2 linked regions of the Labrys monachus genome follow. The main gene of each other region encodes a partner of the protein of the gene in region 2 in a complex. Links are inferred from orthologs where the notes say so. Each region holds a gene or a part of one and is shown on either strand. Other genes may lie near its edges. The genes, in order: ccmE and ccmB.

Region 1 (3,281 bases), 1.8 Mb from region 2 along the record:
CGACAGCCCGATCCTCGCCGGTCTCGACCATTCCGACCGCGTGCGCGCCGAACAGGCGCGTCTCAGCGCCCTCGACGGCAAGGCCGGCCAGAGCGTCAACTGGACGAGCGACGAAAGCGCCCAGCGCCACGGCGCCGTGGTGGCGGGGCCGCTTTCGAACCAGAACGGCATGCCGTGCCGCCCCTATACCCAGACGGTCTATGTCGAAGGCGTGCCGAGCGTGGCGCGGGCCACGGCGTGCCGGCAGGCGGACGGCAGCTGGCGAAATTCCTGATCCCTCGTCGGGGCTGCCTGGCCGTCGGTCCGCCGCGGTCCACCGGGTGTGAATAGATACCGCCTCCGGCGGGTTTATGCGTCATGGTCCATCGCTGACGGGCGCCTGACGGCCTGCCGGCGCGAGAGAAGCTGAATGTTCTTGTGGTTCGCTCTGGCCGGCATGACCGGCATCGCCGCCCTGGCCCTGCTGTGGCCGCTCGCGCGGCGCGACGGCGGCGTGAGCGCGCAGGCCTCCGACATCGCCATCTACACGGACCAGCTCGCCGAGATCGAGCGGGACCAGGCGCGCGGGATCATCGCCCCGACGGAAGCGCAGGCCGCCCGCGTCGAGGTGTCGCGCCGGCTGATCGAGGCGGACGCCGCAGCGAAGAGCGCTCCCGCGGCCGGCGCCTTCTCGGCCCGGCGCCATCGTCTCGCCTCGCTCGTCATCCTGGTCGCCGTCCCCCTCGGCGGCCTCGGTTTCTATCTCCATCTCGGGTCGCCGGCTCTGCCGGACCAGCCTTTGACCGCCCGGCTCGCCGAACCCGTGGAAAACGCCTCGCTGGACGAGCTCGTCGCCCGCGTCGAGGCGATGCTGGCCGCGAACCCGCAGGATGGCCGCGGCTGGGAGGTGCTGGCGCCGATCTACCTGAAGGAGGGCCGGCTGCAGGACGCCCGCCAGGCCTATGCCAACGCCCTGCGGCTGCTCGGCTCCACCGCCAGGCGCGAATCCGATTTCGGCGAGGCGCTGGTGGCCGAAGCCGGCGGCATGGTCACGGACGAGGCCAAGGCGGCCTTCCAGCGGGCCCAGCGGCTCGATCCCGGCGACGACCGCGCCGGCTATTATCTCGGCCGGGCGAGGGAGCAGGACGGCGACAGGGCCGGTGCGGTCGCGGCCTGGCAGGCTTTGCTCGACGCCACGCCGCCTCCCGGCCCTGCGGCCGCCGCATTTCTGCGCAAGGAGATCGCCCGGATCGGCGGCGAGCCGCAGGCCGGGACCGGACCGTCGCCGGGCGACGTGGCGGCGGCCGAGACGATGACGCCCGCCGACCGCGCCAAAATGATCCAGGGCATGGTGTCCGGTCTCGCCTCGCGGCTGCGGTCGCAAGGTGGTACAGCCGAGGAATGGATGAGGTTGATCAAGGCCTACAACGTGCTGGGACAAAGTGATCAGGCGCGGACGGCGCTCGCGGATGCCCGCAAGGCTCTCGCCGCCTCGCCCGACGCGCTGAAGGCGCTCGACGATCTGCAGGGGGCTCTCGGGCTGTGACGCGCAAGGGCAGGCGGATGGCGATGATCGGCGCGGCGGGCGTGGTGCTCGCGGCGGCCGTGACGCTCGTGCTGGTGAGCCTGGGCAATTCCATGTCCTATTTCGCCGCGCCGAGCGACATCGTCGGCAAGGCGGTCGACCCGGCGCAGCGCTGGCGCCTCGGCGGCCTCGTCGAAAAGGGCTCGCTGGTGCATGAGGGCGCCTCCACCATCACCTTCAGCGTGACGGACACCAACAAATCGATCAAGGTGACCTATTCCGGCATCGTGCCGGACCTTTTCCGCGAGGGACAGGGCGTCGTCGCCGAAGGCGTCGTCGACGGGGCGGGGGTGTTCCGCGCCGATGTCCTCCTCGCCAAGCACGACGAGAAATACATGCCCAAGGAGGTGGCCGATGCGCTCAAGGCGCAGGGCCACTGGGACGAGGGCGGGGCCTATGGGAAGAAGCCATGATCGCCGAGGCCGGACATTACGCTCTCATCCTGGCGCTGACGCTCGCGCTCCTGCAGTCGGTGCTGCCGATCTGGGGGGCGCGGACCGGCGACCTCGGCCTGATGCGCGTCGGCACCTCGGCGGCGCTGTTCCAGCTCCTCTTCATCGGCCTGTCCTTCGCCGCGCTCGTATATGCGCACGTCACCTCGGATTTCTCGCTCGTCAACGTCGTCGAGAATTCCCATTCGGCCAAGCCGATGCTCTACAAGGTGACGGGCGTCTGGGGCAACCATGAAGGCTCGATGCTGCTGTGGGTGACGATCCTCGCCGTCTTCGGCGCGCTCGTCGCCGCCTTCGGACGCAACCTGCCGCCCTCGATGAAGGCGACGGTGCTGGCGGTGCAGGCCTGGATCAGCGTCGCCTTCCTGCTGTTCATCCTCCTCACCTCTAATCCCTTCGCCCGCCTCGATCCGGCGCCGATGCAGGGCGACGACCTCAACCCGGTGCTGCAGGACATCGGCCTCGCCATCCATCCGCCGCTGCTCTATCTGGGCTATGTCGGCTTCTCCATCGCCTTCGCCTTCGCCGCCGCCGCTTTGATCGAGGGCCGCATCGATGCCGCCTGGGCGCGCTGGGTGCGGCCCTGGATCCTGATCGCCTGGCTCTTCCTGACGCTCGGCATCGCGATGGGATCCTATTGGGCCTATTACGAGCTCGGCTGGGGCGGCTGGTGGTTCTGGGATCCGGTCGAGAACGCCTCGCTGATGCCCTGGCTCGCCGGCACCGCGCTGCTCCATTCCGCGCTGGTGATGGAGAAGCGCAACGCGCTGAAGGTGTGGACCATCCTCCTCGCCATCCTCACCTTCTCGCTGTCGCTGCTCGGCACCTTCCTGGTGCGCTCGGGCGTGCTGACCTCCGTGCACGCCTTCGCCACCGATCCCAGGCGCGGCGTCTTCATCCTCGCCATCCTCGTCCTGTTCATCGGCGGCGGCCTGTCGCTCTTCGCCTGGCGCGCGTCGACCCTGAAGCAGGGCGGCATCTTCGCCCCCGTCTCGCGCGAGGGCGCCCTCATCCTCAACAATCTCCTGCTGACGGTGAGCTGCTCGGCGGTGTTCTTCGGCACCCTCTATCCCCTCGCGCTGGAGGCGCTGACGGGCGGCAAGATTTCGGTGGGGCCCCCCTTCTTCGACCTCACCTTCGGCCCGCTGATGGCGGCGATGCTGGTGGTGATGCCGTTCGGTCCGTTCCTGGCCTGGAAACGCGGCGACCTGCAGGGCGTCGCGCAGCGTCTCGGCGTCGCGGTCGGCCTCGCCATCCTGATGGGG
Region 2 (3,167 bases):
GGCATTGTCCGGCAGGTCCTTGTAGTTGATGGCGGCGATGCGAACCTTCTTCTGCGCGGCGAGCCGCATCAGCACGGGATGCTCGTCCTGGCAGGGGCCGCACCAGGAGGCGAAGACGTTCACCACCGTCACGCCGCCGGCCTCGAGATCCGCCGTGCCGAGGCCCGGCACCGGCCTGCCGTCGCGCTGCAGGCCGTCGAGCGGCGGCAGCTTCATGTCGGGGACGGTCTTGCCGATCAGCGCCGAGGGCAGCGTGCTCGGGTCGCCCGCGCCGAGCTGGCGCCAGAACAGCAGCGCCAGGGCGGCGAACACCGCGATGGGCAGGAAGGCGAGCCAGCGCCGCCGCGGCCGGACCGGCAGGGCCTGGGTCTCGCTCATCGCGGAGCGCCCTCCGTCCGCGACCGCGAGCGCCGCCTGAGGCCGCGCGCCTCGAGCTCGGCGAGCGTCTTCAGCTGGCTGCGGTAGTCGACCAGGATCCAGGCGGCGAGCGCGGCGATCACCGCGATCGCCAGCCCATAGGCCCATGTGATGAAGGCCCAATGCGGCCCGAGGTCCATGCCGAGGACGACCATGTCAGGCCTCCGCCGGCATCGCGGGCGCCATCGTGGTCGCCACGCCGGCTGCCGCCATCAGGCGCATGGTGCGGATGCGCCGGCGCAGGATCTCGGCCCGCATCGCCATCAGATGCAGGGTGAAGAACAGGCCGGTGAAGGCGAGCGCCATCACCAGGAGCGGCCAGAGCATGGAGGCATCGATGGTCGATCCGCCCATGCGGAACACCGATTCGCCCTGGTGCAGCGTGTACCACCATTCGACCGAGAACTTGATGATGGGGATGTTGACCGCCCCGACCAGCACGAGGACGGCGCAGATCTTGGCGGCGCGGCCGGGGTCCTCGACGCTGTGCCAGAGCGCCAGCAGCGCGAGATACATCAGGAACAGCACGAGGACCGAGGTGAGCCTCGCATCCCAGACCCACCACGTCCCCCACATCGGCTGGCCCCACAGCGAGCCGGTGACGAGGCAGAGCAGAGTGAAGGTCGCGCCGATCGGCGCCGCCGCCTTCATCGCCACCTCGGCGAGCGGATGGCGCCAGACCAGCACCCCGATCGCCGATGCCGACATCACCATCCAGCCGGCCATGCCGAGCCAGGCGAAGGGCACGTGGATGAACATGATCTTCACCGTGGCGCCCTGCTGGTAGTCGTCGGGCGCGATCACGCTGCCATAGATGCCGATCGCGAACAGCACGAGCGTGACGCCGGCCAGCCACGGCAGGATGCGGCCGGCGAGACCCATGAAGACGGTGGGATTGGCGATCTTCCACATGGAGATGTTCTAGACGGGACGAAGCGGCGAAACAATGACGGCGGGAACACAAATACGCGGGATCGCGCAAGATGAAGCATGCCGGCCGGGAGACCGGCCCGCCGGTGGGCGGACCACCCGACCCGCCTGTTATAAAAAACGGCCGGCCCCCTATTCCAGCCCGAACCGGAGCGCCCAGGCCGAGGCGACCGTGCCGAGCACGATCGAGAACAGCGTCATGGCGCAGAGCAGCAGGAAGGGCGGCAGGAACGGCATCGGCCCGGCGATGGCGGCATTGGCGGCGGCGACGCCGAAGATCAGCACGGGGATGGCGAGCGGCAGGATCAGGATCGACAGCAGCAGGCCGCCGCGGCGCAGCGCCACCGTCAGCGCCGCGCCGATGGTGCCGAGGAAGGTGAGCGCGGGCGTGCCGACCAGCAAGGTGAGCGTGACCGCGCCGATGCCGCTCGCGGGCAGGTTGACGAAGAGGCCGAGCAGGGGCGCGGCGACCACCAGCGGCAGGCCGGTCGCGATCCAGTGCGCCAGCGCCTTGACGGCGACCGCCAGTTCCAGCGGCACCGGGCCGAGATGGATGAGGTCGAGCGAGCCGTCGTCGAGATCGGCCTGGAACAGGCGGTCGAGGCCGAGCAGGGTGGCGAGGAGCGCGCCGAGCCAGAGGATGGCCGGGCCGATGCGCGCCAGCAGGTTGAGGTCCGGTCCGACGCCGAAGGGCACGACCGTCACCACCGCCAGGAAGAAGACGACGCCGACCGGCGCGCCGCCGCCGGCCCGCACCGCCAGGCGCAGCTCCCGCACGAGCAGGGCGGACAGCGCCCTCATGCGGCACCGATGGTCAGCACCAGCGCGGGTGCCAGGCCGAGATCGCCATGGGTCGCGGCGAGGATGATGCCGCCGCCGGCGAGATGCTCGCGCATGCGTTCCGACAGGCGGGCCTGCGTCGCCACGTCGAGCGCCGAGGTCGGCTCGTCGAGCAGCCAGACCGGCCGGTACGAGACGAAGAGGCGGCAGAGCGCGAGCCGCCGCTTCTGGCCCGCCGACAGATAGGCGGCGGGCAGGTCGGCCAGGGGCTCGATGGCGAAGAGGTCGAGCGCGTCCTCCGGCGCGAGCGCGGCCCCGCCATAATAGTCGCGCCAGAAGGCGAGGTTCTCCCGCACCGTCAGCGCCGGCTTGAGGGCGTCGGCATGGCCGCAATAATGCATGTGCTCGCCCGAGGGGCGCCCTTCGTCCCCGGACGTCTCGGCCCCCTCCACCACCACCGAGCCGGCCGCCTTCGGCACCAGCCCGGCGATGACGCGCAGGAGGCTCGACTTGCCGGCCCCGTTATGGCCGACGACGGCGACGAGGTCACCCGCGCCCGCCGCGAAGGACACGCCGGCGAACACCGCCCGCCCGCCCCTTTCGCAGGCGAGGTCGCTCACCGTCAGCCGGAGCGGCGCCGGGCTCACACCAGGCCGATGCGCAGGAGGTCGTGCATGTGCACGACGCCGACGGGGCGGTCGCCCTCCATCGCGAACAAGGCGCTGATGCGCCGGGAATCCATCACCTCCAGCGCCTCGCCCACCAGCGCGTCGGCGCGGATCACCTTGGGGCTGTGCGTCATGATGTCGTCGACCCGGCGCGTCATCAGGTCCGGCGCCATGTGGCGGCGCAGGTCTCCGTCCGTGGCGATGCCGATGAGGGCGCCGGCCTCGTCCGTCACGCCGACGCAGCCGACGCCCATGCGCGACATCACCAGCACCGCCTCCGACATCGGCGTGCCCCGGGCGACGAGCGGCATGGCCTCGCCGGCGCGCATGACGTCACGCACGAATTTGAGCGCGGCGCCGAGCTTGCCGCCG

Evidence for each region.
Region 1: the proteins of ccmB (region 2) and ccmE are in contact, whole or in part, in a solved structure (PDB 8CE8), measured with the Escherichia coli proteins. The link is inferred for Labrys monachus from one-to-one orthologs.

What each region holds. Positions count from the first base shown.
Region 1 is NZ_JAUSVK010000001.1:4,731,779-4,735,059, reverse strand. Bases 278-3,249 are described here. They hold ccmE (cytochrome c maturation protein CcmE), read left to right. Parts: upstream 278-1,521; coding sequence 1,522-1,977; downstream 1,978-3,249. Other genes in these bases: J3R73_RS21615 (heme lyase CcmF/NrfE family subunit), read left to right, coding at 1,974-3,249; ccmI (c-type cytochrome biogenesis protein CcmI), read left to right, coding at 410-1,525. Outside these bases: J3R73_RS21630 (RT0821/Lpp0805 family surface protein), read left to right, coding at 1-274; more of J3R73_RS21615, read left to right, coding at 3,250-3,281. UniProt on the Escherichia coli protein: Heme chaperone required for the biogenesis of c-type cytochromes. Transiently binds heme delivered by CcmC and transfers the heme to apo-cytochromes in a process facilitated by CcmF and CcmH.
Region 2 is NZ_JAUSVK010000001.1:6,547,911-6,551,077, reverse strand. What follows is about bases 310-3,167. They hold ccmB (heme exporter protein CcmB), read right to left. Parts: upstream 2,140-3,167; coding sequence 1,480-2,139; downstream 310-1,479. Other genes in these bases: J3R73_RS29815 (KpsF/GutQ family sugar-phosphate isomerase), read right to left, coding at 2,771-3,167; ccmA (heme ABC exporter ATP-binding protein CcmA), read right to left, coding at 2,145-2,774; J3R73_RS29830 (heme ABC transporter permease), read right to left, coding at 574-1,329; ccmD (heme exporter protein CcmD), read right to left, coding at 375-572; J3R73_RS29840 (DsbE family thiol:disulfide interchange protein), read right to left, coding at 310-378. Outside these bases: more of J3R73_RS29840, read right to left, coding at 1-309. UniProt on the Escherichia coli protein: Required for the export of heme to the periplasm for the biogenesis of c-type cytochromes.